4 regions of the Arthrobacter sp. StoSoilA2 genome follow, and region 2 is predicted to be linked to each of the others. Evidence: riboswitches for the same ligand, from Rfam matches in the RefSeq annotation. Region 2 holds a riboswitch; each other region holds the start of a gene.
What was found. Region 2 has a riboswitch for S-adenosylmethionine ahead of LDN82_RS05195 (hypothetical protein). Riboswitches for the same ligand answer to the same signal wherever they lie in the genome.

Region 1 (4,484 bases), 540 kb from region 2:
CGCATATCCTGCGGCCGACGTGGCATTTTGTGCACCGTGACGACCTCGGCTGGTTGATGGGTTTGTCTGCAGATCGCCTTCATCAAGGCAACAAGGGCATGTACCGGCAGGCGGGAGTTGATGAGCACGCAGCCGCCCGCAGTGGGCACATCCTTGCCGAAGCGGTGGCCGGTGGAGCCCACAAAACACGCGAAGAACTAGCCGGAATACTGGAAAAGGCGGGGCTCCCCGGCAAAGGCCTTGGCTTCGTTTACCACCTCATGCACGCCGAGATCAGCAAAATCCTGGTGAGCGGCAGCCCGGTCCGTTCTGCAGGGGGTGCACTGAAACAGACATACGCCTTGTTCGAGGAACGTGTGCCCGACGGCAATACGTCCCTGATGGAGGACGGCGACCGCGAATGGGCCTTGGGCCAGCTGGCCCTGCGGTACTTCAGCAGCCGGGGACCTGCCACCATCAAGGACTGTGCCGCGTGGTCCGGACTGACCATCAAGGATGTACGGCTTGGCTTGCAGGTAGCTGAAGAGTCCGTTCCGGGCGCCTTGGCAACCGTGGCGGTCGACGGCTTGGACTTCTACTTGCCAGCAGAAGATGTGGAGGCACTTGCAGCGACTCCCCCACCAGGTGACGATGGGCCAGGACTTCCCCGTGTCGATCTCATCCAGTGCTACGACGAGTACGTGATGGGCTATTCACAATCGAGGCACTACCTCGGCGGCAGGGCGCCCTATTTCCCCGAGGGCGATGCTCCAATTCACGTGGTGTTGCTCGATGGCAGGTTGACCGGATGGTGGCGCCACAGCTTCTCGGGTGGGATCTGCGAACTCGACATCAGAATGAACAGGCCACTCACAACAGCCGAACAACAAGCTTTGGAGGCAGAAGTGGAACGCTACGGGAGGTTCCTGGGCATGGAGACAAAGCTGGTGTGAAACTGCGGGACTAAGCTGGGTTAAGACCTAGGAGGCCTGCACCGTGAACAATCTGATCTTCTGGATCATCGTCTGCTCGTGGCTGATTCCCATGGGGATACGCATGTACAACAAGTCCCGGGCGCGGCGGCTCCAGGACCGCAATTTCCCGGGCCCGAATTATCCGGGCCCCGGCTATCCCCCGCAGAATCTTCCGGGACCGGGTTACCCGCAGCCGAATTATCCGGGCTATCCCACGCAGCCCACCACCATCCGCCCTGCCGATGCCCCACCGCCGCCAGGACCGGCGTCGAACGCTTCTTCACCTACGTTTCCGAGCCACCGCGGCTCTGAGCAGCAAGGCTTCCGCGCGCGCAAGCTGGCCGAACTGGACCTCAAGTTCAGCAACGGCGAAATTGCCATGGAGGATTACATGAAGCAGCGCGGCGACATCATGAACGGCTGAGCCGGCTTAGGCGAAGAAGGCCTCGCGAAGCTGCTTCGATAGTTGGCCGATTTCGGTCAGGAAGCCATCGTGGCCGATGGGGGCCTCGATCACGTGGACGGGCACATTGCCTGGCAGGTTTTGCGCCAGTTCCACTGACTGGGCCGGAAAATAGAGGCGGTCGGAATCGACGGCTGCCACAAAGAATTCAGCAGTGGCGGCAGCCAAGGCTTCCTTCAAGGTGCCCCGGCCCCGTCTGATGTCGTGGGACATCAGCGCCTCGGTGATGGCGATGTAACTGTTCGCATCGAACCGGCGCACCAGCTTGGTGCCTTGGTGGTCGAGGTAGCTTTCCACTTGGTAGCGGCCACGCTCCCCCAGGACCGCAGCGGCCAGGGGCGTCTCCTGGTGCTGGGCTTCCCGGCCGAAGCGGACATCAAGCTCCAGCGCTGACCGGTACGTGATGTGCGCTATCCGTCGGGCCAGGGCAAGGCCTGCCTCAGGAGTTGGTCCACCGTAGTAATCGCCGTTGTTGAAGTTCGGGTCCTGGCGGATGGCGAGCGTCTGCGACTGGGCGAAAGCAATTTGCTCGGCTGTGCTGTAGGCGCCCACAGAAATAACCGCGCACCGCTGAACACGCTCAGGGAAGGTGACCGCCCACTCAAGTGCCCGCGCCCCACCCATGGAACCGCCAAGGACTGCGTGCCATGCCTTGATCCCCAAGGCATCCGCGAGCCGGGCTTCAGCCACCGTGCTGTCGCGCAAGGTGATCAGTGGGAAGCGGGATCCCCAGGGCCGTCCGTCCGGCGCCTCTGACGATGGGCCCGTGCTGCCGTAACAGCCGCCGACAATGTTGATGGAGATAACGAAGAACCGGTTGGTGTCGATCGTCGCGCCGGGACCAACGAGTTGCTCCCACCAGCCTTCCTCATCAGTAGCACCGCGGGCCACATGCGTGCTGCCCGTCAGTGCGTGCTGAACCAGGACTGCGTTGGACGCATCCGCATTCAACTGCCCCCAGGTTTCGTAGGCAAGCACAACATCCGGGAGAAAACCGCCGGCTTCAAGTTCCAGTGAACCTACGCCGGCGTACTTGACCGTCCCGTCTTCTTTGCCCGGTTTGGGGGGTGCTGTAGCAGTAATGGTCATTCCTTTGACACCTAACCTCGCGCTTGCCTGCCGCCTTGCGTGCGACAGGCCAGGTCTTCACCCGGGGCACCCCACCGCGGAGGAGGGTTGCCGGCCAGCAAGCCGGGGCTGTCGCTGGCACTCATGACCTAATACGTAGAGTCTAGGAAAAATACCGCTGTCTTGGCGAAGAATGTGACAGCTGTGTGACGGTTTGGCGCCGCTTCGTTCAGGAACACGCACCGCGAAGGGCCGCCCGGCGAATTTTCGACGGCGGGCGGCCGCTCCCCCAGCAGCGCGATTAAGCGCCTTTGGCAGCCCGGAAACCGGCCTCAAGATCAGCAATAATGTCGTCCACGTGCTCTATTCCCACGGAGAGGCGGACAAGGCCTGGATTCACGCCCGCAACCAGCTGCTGTTCGACCGTGAGCTGGCTGTGGGTAGTCGACGCCGGGTGGATAACCAGCGAGCGGACGTCACCGATGTTGGCAACATGGGAGTGCAACTCCAGGCCGTCCACGAATCGCTTGCCGGCCTCGACGCCACCCTTGATGTTGAATGCCACCACTGCACCGGTACCCCTTGGCCCGTACTTACGGCCGCGGTCGTACCAAGGGCTGGACGGCAGGCCCGCAAAGGCAACCGATTCGACGTCGTCATGGGCTTCCAGCCATTCAGCCACTTTGGTGGCGTTCGAGACGTGACGCTCGACGCGCAGGCTCAGGGTTTCCAGGCCCTGGGCGATGAGGAAGGCGTTGAACGGGGAAACCGCCGAACCCAGATCGCGCAGCAACTGCACGCGCGCCTTGAGAATGTAGGAGAGGTTGGCTCCGAGCGCGCCATCCTTGCCAAGGTCCCGGGCGTAAACGAGTCCGTTGTAGCTGGGGTCCGGAGTATTGAATCCGGGGAAGCGCTCCGGGTCCTTGCCGAAATCAAAGTTTCCGGAGTCCACGATCACGCCGGCGATCGCCGCGCCGTGGCCGCCCAGATACTTGGTAGCCGAGTGCACCACGATGTCCGCACCCCACTCGATGGGACGGATGAGGTAGGGGGTTGAGAGCGTGTTATCCACGATGAGTGGCACGCCAGCCTCGTGCGCAGCGCGTGAAACACCCTCGATGTCCAGCACGTCCTGGCGCGGATTGGACACAACCTCGCCGAAGAACAGCTTGGTGTTGGGCTGCACGGCGTCCCGCCACTGGTCCAGGTTGTCCGGATCCTCCACGAACGTCACGGAGATGCCGAACTTCTTCAGAGTGTGCGCCAGCAGGTTGTAGGTGCCACCGTAGAGGCTGGGGCTCGCGACGACATGGTCTCCGGCCTCGGCAATGTTCAGGATAGCGAAGGTTTCCGCGGCCTGTCCTGAGCTAAGGAGCAACGCGCCCAGCCCGCCTTCGAGGCTGGCGATCCGCTGCTCCACGGCGTCTTGTGTTGGGTTGCCGATCCGCGTGTAGATCGGGGCGAGCTCGGCCAGTGCAAAGCGGTTGGCTGCGGACTCTGCGCTCGGGAAAACGAAGGACGTGGTCTGGTAGATCGGAAGCGACCGCGCCCCCGTGGCAGAGTCGGGCTCCTGCCCTGCGTGGATCTGGCGGGTTTCGAAAGACCATCCTTGGGACATTGGGTTCTCCTCTTCGTGGCGCGCGGGTTTGCCGTTGATCGCTGTAGGCGTGGGCTGGAGCCAGTCTAGGAAGCGTCCGGACACTTGGACAGCTTTGTGACGAAGGCAGTATTTTTCAGTCTTTACGCGACCCGGCGTGAAGCGTTCCGGCGGCGCACAATAACATCCCATGTTAGTAAGGCTTCCCTTAGCTGAGACCCCGATCACAAAGTGCCAAGATGAAGCCATGCGCATGGATCACGTCTCTTACGCTTGTGAACGAGATGGCCTTTTGGCCACCACCGAACGAATTTCCGCAGCTCTGGGAGTGGACGCAGTCCGGGGCGGAGTGCACCCGCGCTTCGGTACCCGGAACATGATCATTCCCTTGGCGGATAACAAA
Region 2 (4,484 bases):
CCCTGGCCACCCAGCGAAATCCGGGGACCGTCGTCGCGCCTGGTCAGATGCGTTTCGGGAGCGGCAAACAGGTCTCCTACCGACACGGACAGGACCTGGCAAAGGGTTACGAGTGAAGCGACCGACGGTGACGTCAGATCCCTCTCGACACGGCTGAGGAAGCCCTTGGTCAAACCAGTTGCGTCCGCCACTTGCTCAATGGTGAGGCGCTGCGCCTGGCGGGCTGCGCGGATTCTGGAACCAATGGCAACGGGAACGTTGCTTGGTTCAACGGGGAGAGCCTTCATTCACGAACCTTTCAGGCCTGTCATTCGGCCCTGTCATTGCAGCAATAGTAGCGGGACCAGGGGCCGCTGGAGCCCTCAACAGCCCGAGGATGACCAAAGCCCCTTGACTGTTACTCCCATCACAACATATCCTCATAGGCAACAAGTGTTGTCTGTGAGGCACAACACGATCCCCAATCTCCCATCACCAGCACGGAGACTTCGACGCTTCCCAGGCGTATCGTCGAAAACCCAACCTCCGTGCACCAGCTCCAAGGAGCCACTCATGGACTCATCGTTCATAAACATCGCCATTGTGGTGGTGTACCTGCTTGCCATGCTTGCATTCGGCTGGTGGGGCAAGTCCCGCACCAAGAACAACAGCGACTTCCTGGTGGCCGGCCGCCGCCTTGGACCTTTCCTTTACACCGGCACCATGGCCGCAGTTGTCCTCGGTGGGGCATCCACCGTCGGCGGCGTCGGCCTGGGCTACAAGTTCGGCATCTCAGGTATGTGGCTGGTAGTCGCAATCGGCGCCGGCGTCCTCCTCCTGAGCTTGCTCTTCGCCGGCACCATCCAGCGCCTGAAGATCTACACGGTCTCCCAAATGCTGAGCCTTCGCTACGGCAGCAAGGCCACGCAGACCTCCGGAATCGTCATGCTGGCCTACACCCTCATGCTTTGTGCCACATCCACCGGCGCATACGCCACCATCTTTGTGGTCCTCTTCGACTGGGAACGCTGGATGGCGATCGCCGTCGGCGGTGCAATTGTGCTTGTTTACTCGACCATCGGTGGCATGTGGTCCATCACCTTGGCCGACCAGGTCCAGTTCATCATCAAGACCGTTGGCATCTTCTTCCTGATGCTCCCGTTCGTCATGAACGCGGCCGGAGGACTGGACGGCATCCGTGAGCGTGTCGATGCGAGCTTCTTCCAGATCGACGGAATCGGCGTCCAGACGATCATCACCTACTTCGTCGTGTACACACTCGGACTCCTGATCGGCCAGGACATCTGGCAGCGCGTCTTCACGGCCAAGACTCCCAAGGTTGCACGCTGGGGTGGAGCGACCGCCGGCGTTTACTGCATCCTCTACGGTGTGGCCGGTGCATTGATCGGCCTGGCCGCCCGCGTAGCACTGCCCAATATCGATGTCGCCAACCTCGGCAAGGACGTGGTCTACGCCGAAGTGGCAACCCACATCCTGCCCATCGGCATCGGCGGCCTGGTCATGGCCGCAGCTGTTGCAGCCATGATGTCCACCGCTTCGGGTGCCCTGATTGCCGCCGCCACGGTGGCCCGCGCAGATGTTGTTCCGTTCGTGGCCAGCTGGTTCGGCAAGACCATCAACACGGACGACACCGAAAACCCCGAGCACGACGTCAAAGCCAACCGTTACTGGGTTCTTGGCCTGGGCATCGTCGCGGTGTTGATCTCCATGGCCGCGCAGGACGTGGTTGTTGCCCTCACCATTGCTTACGACATCCTTGTGGGCGGCCTCCTCGTCGCGATTCTTGGCGGCCTGGTGTGGAAGCGCGGCACTGGTATCGCTGCTGCATGGTCCATGGCAGTGGGCTCGGTATTGACGTTGGCCTTGTTGATTCTGTTCGCCACTGGAGTCATTCCAAGCGTCGACGGCGTCTACGCCAACGAGCCCATCTACTACGGCCTCGCGGCCTCGTTCGTGGCCTATGTGGTGATTTCCCTCCTCACGCCGCCCACCGACCCCGAAGTCCGGGCCGCTTGGGACAAGCGCGTGGCCGGAGCGGTATCTGACGAATTGCCCTTGGAAGCCCACCCCGTCAGCAGCCACAACGCGAGCTAACGGCCCAGGGCCGCAAGGCATCAGGTAAGAACTGAACTGAGCAATGGTCGACGGCGGCGCCGCCCCTTCCCGGGGCAGCGTCGCCGTTGCGCTGTGCGGGGGCGAGCGGATCCGAGGGCCACACTTCTCCCGGACAGCACTCCTCCAGTACAGTGGTCCCAGCTTCAAGAGAGGTGGCGCCAAGCTCCGACTGGCCACACACCAACCCCATGTTCACGAGTGGTTCGGATGAGGAAGCGGCCCGCCCCGGACCAGAGACAACCGAGCGGGCAAGAGCACTCCCCAAAGGAGCAGTCCTTGCCGTACCAAGGCGTTACCACCCCAAGCCAAAGCACCCCCACCAAAACCGAAGCGCCCACTGTTCCGGTGATTCCCGGCGTCGACCTTGTCCTTGGGACGGTGACCCTGTTCCTGAACGGTGGGCTGGCCCGGTTCCGGCACCCCGAAGCGCGCCTGTTGGCGCATGCCCTTGCCCAGGCTGTGCGTCCATCGCGGTGGTGTGAATCGTCGAGGACGTTGACGGTGACTGTTGCAGCGCTCGGGCGTCCGGCGGGACTGGAGCGGCATTTCACCTTCGGTGAAGATGGCCCTGCCTAAGAAACGGTCCTAGAATTCCTCGTCTTCTTCCCCGCGGAATTCTTCGGTTTCATCCAGGGGGACAACCCGCTCGTCGTCATCCGGGACGTCGATTTCCTCCACCCAGGGTTCGTCGACTTCCTGGTCATCGCTGTAGTCGTAGGCGGGATCCGACTCGATGGTCTCCCGTTCGGGGTGGTTGGCGTGCGGTTCGGTGGTGTCCATGCTGCAACCTCCGTCTGGTGGGCTGGCAAGCAGCCTGCTGACCGAGTGCGGGGAGGGCCCCCGCCCCTGTCCTTCCATCTGAGCACTGTGCCTGAAGAGGGTCAAGGCAACGGCCCACATGGACCCAGGGAAAGGCTCCAGGCAGAGGATTGCAGCTTCGAAAATTAAGGCATGCCGAACATTCCAACTAAGGAATACCGGCCAAAAATCCGCGCCGATAAGCGGTACAGTGGGCGTGCAATGGGGCCGCAACTACCCCACCCAGCACAGGAGAAAAAGTGCAGAAGCACCAGGAATCCCACGGTTCGTCGAGCCCCGCTCCGGACCCCGCCCCCGGATCCGGAACACCGTCCCAACCAGCCCGGCCCACACCGGCGGACATCAGGCGCTGGCGTCAATACCTGGCCGACGAGCGTGCCGAAGCCGCCGTCTACCGGGAACTCGCCCAGCGTCGTGACGGCGAAGAACGGCAGATCCTGCTCGCCCTGGCCGAGGCCGAGGGAAGGCACGAGGCACACTGGCTCAAGCTCTTGGGAGAACACGCCGGAATGCCGAAGGGAGCTTCCACCCGCAGCCAGCTGCTGGGCTTCCTGGCCCGGCACTTTGGTTCCGTGTTCGTCCTCGCGTTGGCGCAGCGCGCGGAAGGCCGCTCCCCCTACGGAGCCGAACCTGCCGCGACTCCAGCCATGGTTGCCGACGAACAAATCCACGAAGAAGTTGTCAGGGGCCTTGCCACCCGTGGCCGCAACAGGCTCTCCGGTACCTTCCGTGCTGCTGTTTTTGGCGCCAACGATGGCCTGGTGAGCAACCTTTCACTGGTTATGGGTATGGCAGCAACCGGCGTTCCCAGCCCGGTGGTCCTCATGAGTGGCGTGGCCGGTTTGCTGGCCGGCGCCCTGTCCATGGGTGCTGGCGAGTACGTTTCGGTCCGCTCGCAGCGGGAGTTGCTCAGCGCCACGCTGCCCACGCAGGCAACCCTCACAGCCGCCCCTTCTTTGGACATCGAGCACAACGAGCTTGTGCTGGTGTACTTGGCCCGCGGCATGACCCGTGAGGCAGCCGAGCACCGTGCCGCCGAACGCATGGGACTCTTCAGCTGCGACTGCGATCCCAGCCTCTCCTTGCAACCGGAGAAGGAGCAACCCGCTGACAACCACGAAACCGTGGGGTCTGCCTGGGGCGCTGCGATGTCCAGCTTCTGCTTCTTCGCCTCGGGTGCGGTTGTGCCCATCCTCCCGTTTATCTTCGGCATGACGGGTGTGGCGGCACTGGTAGTAGCCGGTGTGCTGGTGGGGATCGCGCTCCTGGCGACCGGCGCCGTCGTCGGGCTGTTGTCCGGGACCTCACCGCTGAGCCGTGGCTTCCGGCAGCTGGCGATCGGCCTGGGCGCCGCGGCCGCCACCTACGGGCTTGGCCTCGCGTTCGGAACGATGATCGTCTAGGCGGTAATGTTGGTTCGTCCTCCGCGCGGCCCCGCGTGACCGGGGCGTAGGGAATGGAGAACCGTGGATTCGGAGCAGCCGCCATTGCGCGCGCCAAAACACCGTCGTGCGGGCACAACCCTCCGGATTCTTCGCGGCGTCCTCATG
Region 3 (4,484 bases), 1.7 Mb from region 2:
AGGGAAAGCGCGACGTCGGCGAGTTCCGCCAGCTGTTGCAGGCGCACCAAGGCAAGGGTGCCGGCCCCCACGGAGTAGGCGTTCGCGCTGACCATGGCCAGGGCCTCACCGGGCGCGAGCCGCAGCGGCTGAAGACCGGCGTCGGCGAGCGCTTTCGCCCCGGGTACCAGGGTGCCGTTCGCGTCGATGGCTTCACCTTCACCGATGGCGACGGCGGCGACGGCGGCCAGCTGGGTGAGGTCGGAGGAGCCGACTGAGCCTTCGCGCGGGATGGCGGGAAGAACCCCACGGTTGAGCAGTTCCGCATAGAACTGCGCTGTCTCCGGCCGCACGCCGGAGCCGCCGCGGCTGAAGCCGATGAGCCGGGCGAGGATCACAGCGCGGGCGGAGGGCCGGTCCAGATGCGCGCCCACGCCGCTGTTGTGGTATCTGACGACTTGGATTTGATAGGCAAGAACCGACTTCTCCTCCACGGCCGTATCCCGTCCGGATCCGAGGAGGGTGTTCAGGCCGTAGATTCTCTGCCCTGAGTTCGCAGCGCGCTCCAGCACTTCGCGTGATCGGCCGATCAAAGACAACGCATCATGGTTGAGTTTCACGTGAAACGCCGGATCCAAGGCAGCGTCCGCTACGCGCACAGGGTCCACCGGCGATGTGCCGATCAAGAAGGTCCGGGGCTCGGAGGACATGCTCAGAAGTCCAGAAGATTCTGGCGGAAGCCACCGTCGCCGTAACTCTTCCTCAACAGGCCACGGCGGCGCAGTTCGGGAGTGAGCTTGTCCAACACGCCGTGCACGGTGACGGGGTCCACGAAGCCGGAGAAGAGGAAGCCGTCGCCACCCACAGCCTCGCCGGTCTCCTCGAGATAATCCGCGATTTCACCAACCGTGCCGATGATTGAATCACCGGCGCCACCGCTGCGTGCCTGAAGGATCTGGCGCAGGGTAGACCCCGGAGGCGCCGCCTTGGCGAAGTGCTCCAACGTGCCTTGGTTGCTGTTGGTGCTCAATTCGGGCAACGGCGCATCAAGGTCGAATTGCTTGAAGTCGATCACGGACAGGTAGGAGATCGAATTGAGCTGGCTGTCGATATCACGCTGGGTAAGCTCCCGGCGCTGCGCACGCAACTCCCCGGCCTCGGCCGATGAACCAACCACGGTGGGCTTCAGCACGAAAAGTACCTTGACGTCGTCGGGGTTCCTGCCCGCCTTTGCAGCCTCGGCACGGATGGAATCCCGGTAGGCCTTCATGCCGTCAACGCCACGGGCCAAGGCGATCGCCACGTCTGCATGCCCACCCGCGAACGCTTTGCCGCGGGGAGAAGCGCCGGCCTGCACCAGTACGGGCTCCTCCGGCAGAGGTGCGGTGTTGAGGGGACCGCGGACCTTGAAGAAGTCGCCTTGGTGGTTAATGGGGTGCACTTTGGTGTGGTCGGCGAACACGCCGGCCTCAACGTCCTCAAGGACGGCGTCCGGTTCCCAGCTCCGCCAAAGCCTGCGGACGACGTCGACGAATTCCTCCGCCTTCTCATATCGAAGGTCGTGTTCAATCTGCTGGTCCAAACCGTAATTCTGTGCTGCGAGGTCGCTGCCGGAAGTTACGACGTTCCATCCCAACTGCCCCTCGGAGAAGTGCTGCAGCGTGGCCAGGAGGCGGGCCGCAGTGAAAGGCGGATAGAACGATGCGCTGACCGTCGGGACGATTCCAAGGTGCTCGGTGGCGGACAGAAGGTACGGCACCAGGGCCAAAGGATCATGTTTGGGCGCAAAGGAGGCGTGTGCCAGCGAGACCTCGGCAGTGCCGCCATAGGTATCGGGAACAGTAAGGGAGTCCTCGATGATGAAGAGGTCAAGGCCGGATTGCTCAAACGCGCGGACGGCGTCTTGATACAGGGCAGGCTTCTTCCAGTCGTAGCCCAGGCTGTAGCCGGGAGTTCCCCATCCCTGGACACCAAAACCGTGCCCCACGAACCATCCAAAATGCAGCATGGGCTTGAGTGTAGAGCTGCCTTGTCCGTTCACCGCGACCTGATTTCTTGCGAAGTTACAGGGGGTCGTACTGCGTCAATTATGCTCCCGGGGCGTCACATTTGGGCTGCTACTCCAGCACCGGCCGGTTACGCAACATGACGACCGCGTAACCGCTTGCAAGTGCGGGCCGCCGCCGCGGGATGTTACGTTTTTCTTGAGTAATGAGCACCAGCGCCAAGCCCTGACTTGCTGGTCGGCAACCCTCTCTCCGGCGGGGTGCCTCAGGTGACTACTCGGCGTATCGACACTTCGAACTGCAAGCGTGACTGAGGAGCACCAGCCAATGCCTGAACCCACTGAAGAAAAACTCTCCTACCGCCTGATTACAGGTCCGGATACCCGTGAATTCTGCGAGCGGATCACCACGGCACTCGCCGACGGCTACGTGCTCCACGGCAGCCCGGCAGCCACGTTCAATGGCACGGATGTCATCGTGGCGCAGGCGGTCGTCCTGCCCGCTGCCATCGCCAACGCAGACGCCGCCGTCGCGAATGCTGTTGACCAGTTGGAGAACGACGACGACGAAGAAGCATTCGAGGGACACGCATGAGCTACGCAGGTGACCTGACCCCGCAGGACGCGTGGGCCAAGCTTGAAGAAGGCGCAATCCTGGTAGACGTCCGCACCGAGGCCGAGTGGGCCCACATCGGCATCCCGGACACCAAAGCCACAGAGAATGATCCCCTGTTTATTCAGTGGAACCTCGCCGGTGGCATTCCCAACTCCCGCTTCATCGAGGACCTGCAGCAGCAGGCACCCGAGGGTGAGGGAGTGGAGCTCGTTTTCATCTGCCGCTCAGGCCAGCGCTCCATCTCGGCCGCCATCGCCGCGACGCAGGCCGGGTTCACCGCCTACAACGTGCTTGAGGGCTTCGAAGGTGACCCCGACCGTTACGGCGAACGGACCATCAACGGCTGGAAGAACCGCGGCCTGCCAACCAACCTGGGGAACGACTAAGTGACTTTCAATCCCGATGCCGCCAGCTGGAGCCCTGACACCCAGGCAGTACGCGGCGGCCTTGACCGTACCAACTTCCAGGAGACGTCCGAACCCGTTTTCCTGAACTCCGGCTTCGTCTACGAATCCGCTGCCGCCGCCGAACGCGCCTTCACCGGCGAGGACGAACGCTTCGTTTACTCCCGCTACGGCAACCCGTCCGTGGCCACGTTCCAGGAACGCTTGCGGTTGCTCGAAGGAACCGAGGCATGCTTCGCGACGGCGTCCGGCATGTCCGCGGTGTTCACCGCCTTGGGTGCCCTCCTGGCTGCCGGTGATCGCGTGGTTGCCGCCCGTTCCCTGTTCGGCTCGTGCTTCGTGATCCTCAACGAGATCCTGCCGCGCTGGGGCGTAGAGACCGTGTTTGTCGACGGTCCCGACCTCGACCAGTGGCGGGCTGCCCTCTCCGAACCGACCACCGCCGTATTCTTCGAGTCGCCCTCGAACCCCATGCAGGAAATCGTGGACATCGCCGCCGTCAGCGAGCTGGCGCATGCTGCGGGAGCGACCGTCGTCGTCGACAACGTCTTTGCCACACCCCTGCTGCAGCGTTGCGGTGACCTGGGCGCGGACGTCATTGTGTACTCCGGAACCAAGCACATCGATGGCCAGGGGCGTGTCCTCGGCGGCGCAATCCTGGGCACCAAGGAATTCATCGACGGCCCGGTCAAGCAGTTGATGCGGCACACCGGACCTTCACTCTCCGCCTTCAATGCCTGGGTGTTGACCAAGGGCCTGGAGACGATCGGCCTGCGGGTGAACCACAGCTCGGCGTCTGCTTTGAAAATCGCGGAATGGCTCGAGCAGCAGCCTGCCATTAACTGGGTCAAGTACCCCTTGCTGAAATCGCACCCTCAGTACGAGCTGGCAGCCAAGCAAATGAAGGCCGGCGGTACCGTGCTGACCTTCGAGTTGCTGCCCTCCTCCGGGCGTTCGGCCAAGGATGCCGCGTTTGCGTTGCTGGACGGTCTGCGCGTCATCGACATCTCCAACAACCTGGGCGACTCCAAGTCCCTCATCACGCACCCGGCCACCACCACCCACCGGGCCATGGGGCCCGAAGGGCGTGCGGCCATTGGGCTGAGCGACGGCGTGGTCCGTTTGTCCGTTGGCCTGGAAGACGTGGACGATCTCATTTTGGATCTGGAGAAGGCCCTCAAACAGGTCTAACCTTGCTGCCATGAGCGGGAACCACCCCCATCGCCGTGCCGGAGCAGTCATCGTTGCCGGTACGGCGGTGTGGTTTGCAGGGATCTCGCCTGTATCGCGTGTCTACGTCACCCCCGATGCCGCTGAACGGCTTCGTATGCTTGAGGCCGGCCAGCGTGGGTGGGTGATCGGTCAGCACCTCGCTGCTGCTGGAACAGTCGCGGTGCCGGTGGGATACGCAGCCTTTGCCCGTCGTCTTCCGCGCGGACAGGCGAAGCGTTGGGCTGTTGCAGCCGCGGCTGCTTTACTG
Region 4 (4,484 bases), 2.1 Mb from region 2:
CAACGCCGTCACCGGGCGGGGCCGGCACACGTCGTCTTCGGCGTTGGCCCTGAAGCTGGCAGACGCCCCACCGGGTAGCTGGATCATCGATACCCCCGGTATCCGCTCCTTCGGACTGGCGCACGTGGACCCCGACCGCATCCTGCATTCCTTCCCCGACCTGGAACCGGGCACAGAAGCTTGTGAACGCGGTTGCAAGCACGATGCCGGCGCCATCAATTGCGGACTTGATGCCTGGGTGAACGAGGGACACGCGGGTCCTTCCGGAGTGGCCCGTTTGTCTTCGCTCCGGCGGCTGCTGGGCGCGGACCCGCGTTTGGAAGCGAAAGAGACCAAGGAATTGGGTACGGTCAACTAAGTGTCGGCGCAAGGCGATCCAACCGCAGGGAACGTTTCACGATAGTTTGGTGGCATGACCCAACCCGTTTCCAGCTACAACGACGACCTGCGACTGGCCCACGTGCTGGCGGATTCCGTGGACGCCCAAACCATGGACCGCTTCAAGGCCTTGGATCTGCAGGTCGAGACCAAGCCTGACCTCACGCCCGTGACGGATGCCGACAAGGCTGCGGAAGAAGCCATCCGCGGCCAATTGTCGCGCTCGCGCCCCCGTGACGCCGTCCTCGGCGAGGAGTTCGGCAGCAGCGGCCACGGCTCCCGGCGTTGGATCATCGACCCCATCGACGGCACCAAGAACTTTGTTCGGGGCGTTCCCGTGTGGGCTACCCTGATCGCGCTCGTTGACGAAGGCGAGCCCGTCGTTGGAGTTGTCAGCGCCCCCGCGCTGGGCAAGCGTTGGTGGGCAGCAAAGGACATGGGCGCCTACATGGGCCGCTCCCTGGCATCAGCCACCCGGCTCAGGGTGTCCAACGTTTCGCGGTTGGCCGATGCTTCAATGTCATATTCCAGCCTCTCCGGTTGGAAGCAACGCGGCAATCTGGACGAGTTCCTGGGGTTGACGGAAGACATCTGGCGCACCCGCGCCTATGGCGACTTTTGGTCCTATTGCCTGGTAGCCGAGGGGGCTGTTGACATCGCCTGCGAGCCAGAGCTGAATCTTTACGACATGGCAGCACTGGTTCCCATCGTGACGGAAGCCGGCGGCCGCTTCACCTCATTGGAAGGCGAGGACGGCCCCTTCGGCGGCAACGCCCTGGCCACCAACTCCATCCTCCATTCGGAGGTCCTCAAGCGGCTAAACCCCGCATTGGATGACCTCCTCTGACCCGGCGGACCAACAGGCCAACCGGCTGAGTATAGAATTTTCGACGGCGGAAGCCTCCTTTTCGGGGCATCCGCCGTCTTTTCTTCGCCCAAAACCCGGTTTCCGGACCCTTCGTAACATTCTGCTTAACAAAGCGAAGCGACTTTGGAGCAGGCCAGATGCGTGGCCTAACCTCTTTACAGGTCACGAGTGCCAGCGCTAAACCCCGGTTTGCTGGCCGGCAACCCTCCATTCGCGGTGGGGTGCCCCGGGTGACGACCTGGCCGGTCCGGAACGGATACGGCAAGCGCGGATCCCCATAGGGGGTCCCTCTTGAGTGAGGTCCCATGAGCACTGCTACGTTCAACTCCACCGTTCTGCCGTCCCTTGCGGTCGAAGAAGCAGCGCACGAAGCCGCTGCGGGCAGGCCCCTGGCCGCCGTCACAGGCGCGGAGCTGCAAGCTCCCCTGATCCAGGGTGGCCACGTCCGCTACGCCAACCTCGACTACGGAGCATCCGCTCCCGCGTTGACCATCGTTTCTGCATATCTCAACGAGATCCTCCCCTACTACGCCAGTGTCCACCGCGGCGCGGGCTACGCTTCCCAGATCAGCACCTCGGTCTACGAGAACTCCCGCGATATCGTCCGCGAATTCGTCGGCGGCCGTCCGGATGATTCCGTCATCTTCACCCGGAACACCACGGACTCGCTGAACCTGCTGGCGGGCTGCCTCCCGCAACTGGACGGAAAGCCAACCGGCGAGGTCCTTTACCTGGACATCGAACACCATGCCAATCTCCTTCCCTGGCAGGGCGTCCCTCATCGCAGTGTCGTAGCTGCTTCGACACTGACCGCTACGCTGGCCAGGCTCCGCGAGGAACTCAGCCAAGGCGGCGTATCTCTGCTGGCGGTCACCGGTGCCTCGAACGTGACCGGTGAAATCCTGCCGATCGCCGAACTCGCATCACTTGCACACGAATACGGTGCCAGGATTGTGGTGGACGCCGCGCAGCTTGCCCCCCACCGCCGCATCAACATCGCCGCCGCAGACGTCGACTACATCGTGTTCTCCGGCCATAAGCTCTACGCTCCGTTCGGCGCCGGCGTCGTTGTGGGCCGTCCCGACTGGCTCGACGCCGGTACTCCCCACCTTGCTGGCGGAGGCGCTGTTCGTGAGGCGCGCCTGGACTCGGTCAGCTGGGCCTCAGGTCCCGCCCGCCACGAGGGCGGCTCCCCCAATGTCCTGGGTGCGGCAACGTTGGCCCGCGCGACGCAGGTGCTCGCCGGCTTGGATCAGGATGCCTGGCATGCCCATGAAGCTGGAATCCGCTCCTACCTCGTACAGGGACTTGAAGCAATCGACGGCGTGACGGTCCACCGGATCTTCAGCGACTCCGAGGACACCATCGGCGTGGTCAATTTCTCGGTGGAAGGATTCGACGCCGGACTGGTCGCCGCCTACCTCGCCGCCGAACACGGTGTAGGACTTCGTGACGGCCGCTTCTGCGCCCATCCCCTCCTCAAGCGGCTGGGCCTCCCATCCGGCTCACTGCGAGCCAGCTTCGGCGTGGGCTCCCGCCTGGAGGATGCCACGCGGCTGCTGGCTGGTATCGAGGAACTCAAGCGCACGGGTCTCGGCTGGGACTATGTAGTGGACGAAGGCCGCTGGGTGCCGGCAAACGACCACCGCAGCTACCCGGAATGGGCGCCAAACACGCCGGGCACCGCAGGGGCTGCACCCTGCACTATTGACTGACACAGCACTATTGACTGAAACAGCACGGTTGCTGATGTACACGTACTGTGCGGTAAATTCGTAGGGTAACCGGCGTTCGCGGTAAAGGAGTCTGTGCGTGGCCGTGCCTTCCCGTAGCGTTTCCGGCGGAAGTGTTTCCGGCAGCGCTGCCAGGCCAGGTGGTCCCAAGCTGCATGCCACGCGCCGCCACGAACTGGGCCAGAGCTTCCAGGACGGCGGCGAACACTACGATCGCGTTCGGCCCGGCTACCCCGCAGACTCAGTGGTTTGGCTTCTTCCTCCTGGAGCGAAGTCCGCCGCGGATATTGGTGCAGGCACAGGAAAATTCACGGCACTGCTCGTGGAACGCGGCCTGCAGGTGGCCGCCGTCGATCCTTCCACAGACATGCTGGAGCAACTTCGAAAGTCCTATCCCGGCGTTCAGGCGTTGGAGGGTACGGCCGAGGCAACAGGGCTGGCGGACTCAGCATTCGACGTCGTCAGCGTTGCCCAGGCCTGGCACTGGTGTGACCCGCTCAAGGCCAGCACGGAGATCGCCCGCATCCTTCGCCCCCACGGAGTTCTTGGCCTGGTATGGAACCAACTGGACACCTCTGTGCCCTGGGTCCATCGGCTATCACGCATCATGCACGCCGGAGATGTGCACAAGCCCGGCTTCCGGCCAGTTATCGGACCGGAATTCACGGACTTGGAGAGCCATCTCACCAACTGGGAGGACGCCGTGTCTCCGGAGGACATCATGGAGCTCACGAAATCGCGCAGCTACTACCTCCGCGCCAATGAAGCCACCCGCGCAAAGGTCATGGGCAACCTGGCGTGGTACCTCTACGATCATCTCGGCCATGCCCCTGGCCAACGACTGGGATTGCCGTACGTGACGACTACCTGGCGGGCCCGCAAGATCCACGGCGCCCCGCCACTGTAGGCTTGGTGTGTGAAGACCAGTACGCCCTCCTCCTCGATCGAGGACTACGTCAAGGTCATCTACTCATATACGGAGTGGCAGGACAAACCAATTACGTCCTCGCAGCTTGCCCTGCGGCTTGGCGTTGCCAATTCCTCGGTGTCTGAAATGGTCCGCAAGCTCAAGGACCAGGGCTTGGTGGACCACCAACCCTACAGCGCCATCAGGCTGACTCCGGAGGGCATGCGGCTGGCGCTGTCCATGGTCCGGCGCCACCGCCTCATTGAGACATACCTCGTGGACGAACTCGGTTACAGCTGGGATGAAGTCCACGATGAAGCTGAGATGTTGGAACACGCGGTGTCCGATACGTTCATCGAGCGCATGGCCGCCAAGCTTGGCCACCCCCTGCGGGATCCTCACGGTGACCCCATTCCCTCGGCTGACGGATCCGTGGAGCTCCCTCACGCGTACCGCATGATCGAGTTGGACGAAGGCCACTCAGGCCGCATCACGCGGATCAGCGACGAAAATCCTGATCTTCTTCGGTATCTCGCGTCGGAAGAGATTACCTTGGACGCTCCTGTTGAGGTGGTGGGACGCAAACCATTCGGCGGAG

Region 1: it holds a riboswitch for S-adenosylmethionine, as region 2 does, so the genes downstream of both, LDN82_RS07540 (homoserine O-acetyltransferase) here and LDN82_RS05195 (hypothetical protein) in region 2, are expected to answer to the same signal.
Region 3: it holds a riboswitch for S-adenosylmethionine, as region 2 does, so the genes downstream of both, LDN82_RS19675 (DUF1737 domain-containing protein) here and LDN82_RS05195 (hypothetical protein) in region 2, are expected to answer to the same signal.
Region 4: it holds a riboswitch for S-adenosylmethionine, as region 2 does, so the genes downstream of both, LDN82_RS14560 (aminotransferase class V-fold PLP-dependent enzyme) here and LDN82_RS05195 (hypothetical protein) in region 2, are expected to answer to the same signal.

The regions. Positions count from the first base shown of each region.
Region 1 covers NZ_AP024643.1:1,644,066-1,648,549, reverse strand. Annotated here, with positions in the region: gene LDN82_RS07550 (winged helix DNA-binding domain-containing protein) at 1-932, shown strand, start outside; gene LDN82_RS07545 (hypothetical protein) at 976-1,377, shown strand; gene LDN82_RS07540 (homoserine O-acetyltransferase) at 1,384-2,505, opposite strand; SAM riboswitch class IV at 2,520-2,634, opposite strand; gene LDN82_RS07535 (bifunctional o-acetylhomoserine/o-acetylserine sulfhydrylase) at 2,786-4,141, opposite strand; gene LDN82_RS07530 (VOC family protein) at 4,329-4,484, shown strand, end outside.
Region 2 covers NZ_AP024643.1:1,105,251-1,109,734, reverse strand. Annotated here, with positions in the region: gene LDN82_RS05205 (cupin domain-containing protein) at 1-287, opposite strand, end outside; gene LDN82_RS05200 (sodium:solute symporter) at 553-2,094, shown strand; SAM riboswitch class IV at 2,257-2,376, shown strand; gene LDN82_RS05195 (hypothetical protein) at 2,392-2,691, shown strand; gene LDN82_RS05190 (hypothetical protein) at 2,701-2,895, opposite strand; gene LDN82_RS05185 (VIT1/CCC1 transporter family protein) at 3,174-4,337, shown strand; gene LDN82_RS05180 (matrixin family metalloprotease) at 4,401-4,484, shown strand, end outside.
Region 3 covers NZ_AP024643.1:4,311,720-4,316,203, forward strand. Annotated here, with positions in the region: gene LDN82_RS19665 (aromatic amino acid ammonia-lyase) at 1-689, opposite strand, end outside; gene LDN82_RS19670 (NtaA/DmoA family FMN-dependent monooxygenase) at 692-2,020, opposite strand; SAM riboswitch class IV at 2,187-2,298, shown strand; gene LDN82_RS19675 (DUF1737 domain-containing protein) at 2,313-2,579, shown strand; gene LDN82_RS19680 (rhodanese-like domain-containing protein) at 2,576-2,986, shown strand; gene LDN82_RS19685 (O-succinylhomoserine sulfhydrylase) at 2,987-4,195, shown strand; gene LDN82_RS19690 (hypothetical protein) at 4,206-4,484, shown strand, end outside.
Region 4 covers NZ_AP024643.1:3,203,409-3,207,892, forward strand. Annotated here, with positions in the region: gene rsgA (ribosome small subunit-dependent GTPase A) at 1-358, shown strand, start outside; gene hisN (histidinol-phosphatase) at 413-1,225, shown strand; SAM riboswitch class IV at 1,407-1,520, shown strand; gene LDN82_RS14560 (aminotransferase class V-fold PLP-dependent enzyme) at 1,552-2,961, shown strand; gene LDN82_RS14565 (class I SAM-dependent methyltransferase) at 3,065-3,886, shown strand; gene LDN82_RS14570 (metal-dependent transcriptional regulator) at 3,896-4,484, shown strand, end outside.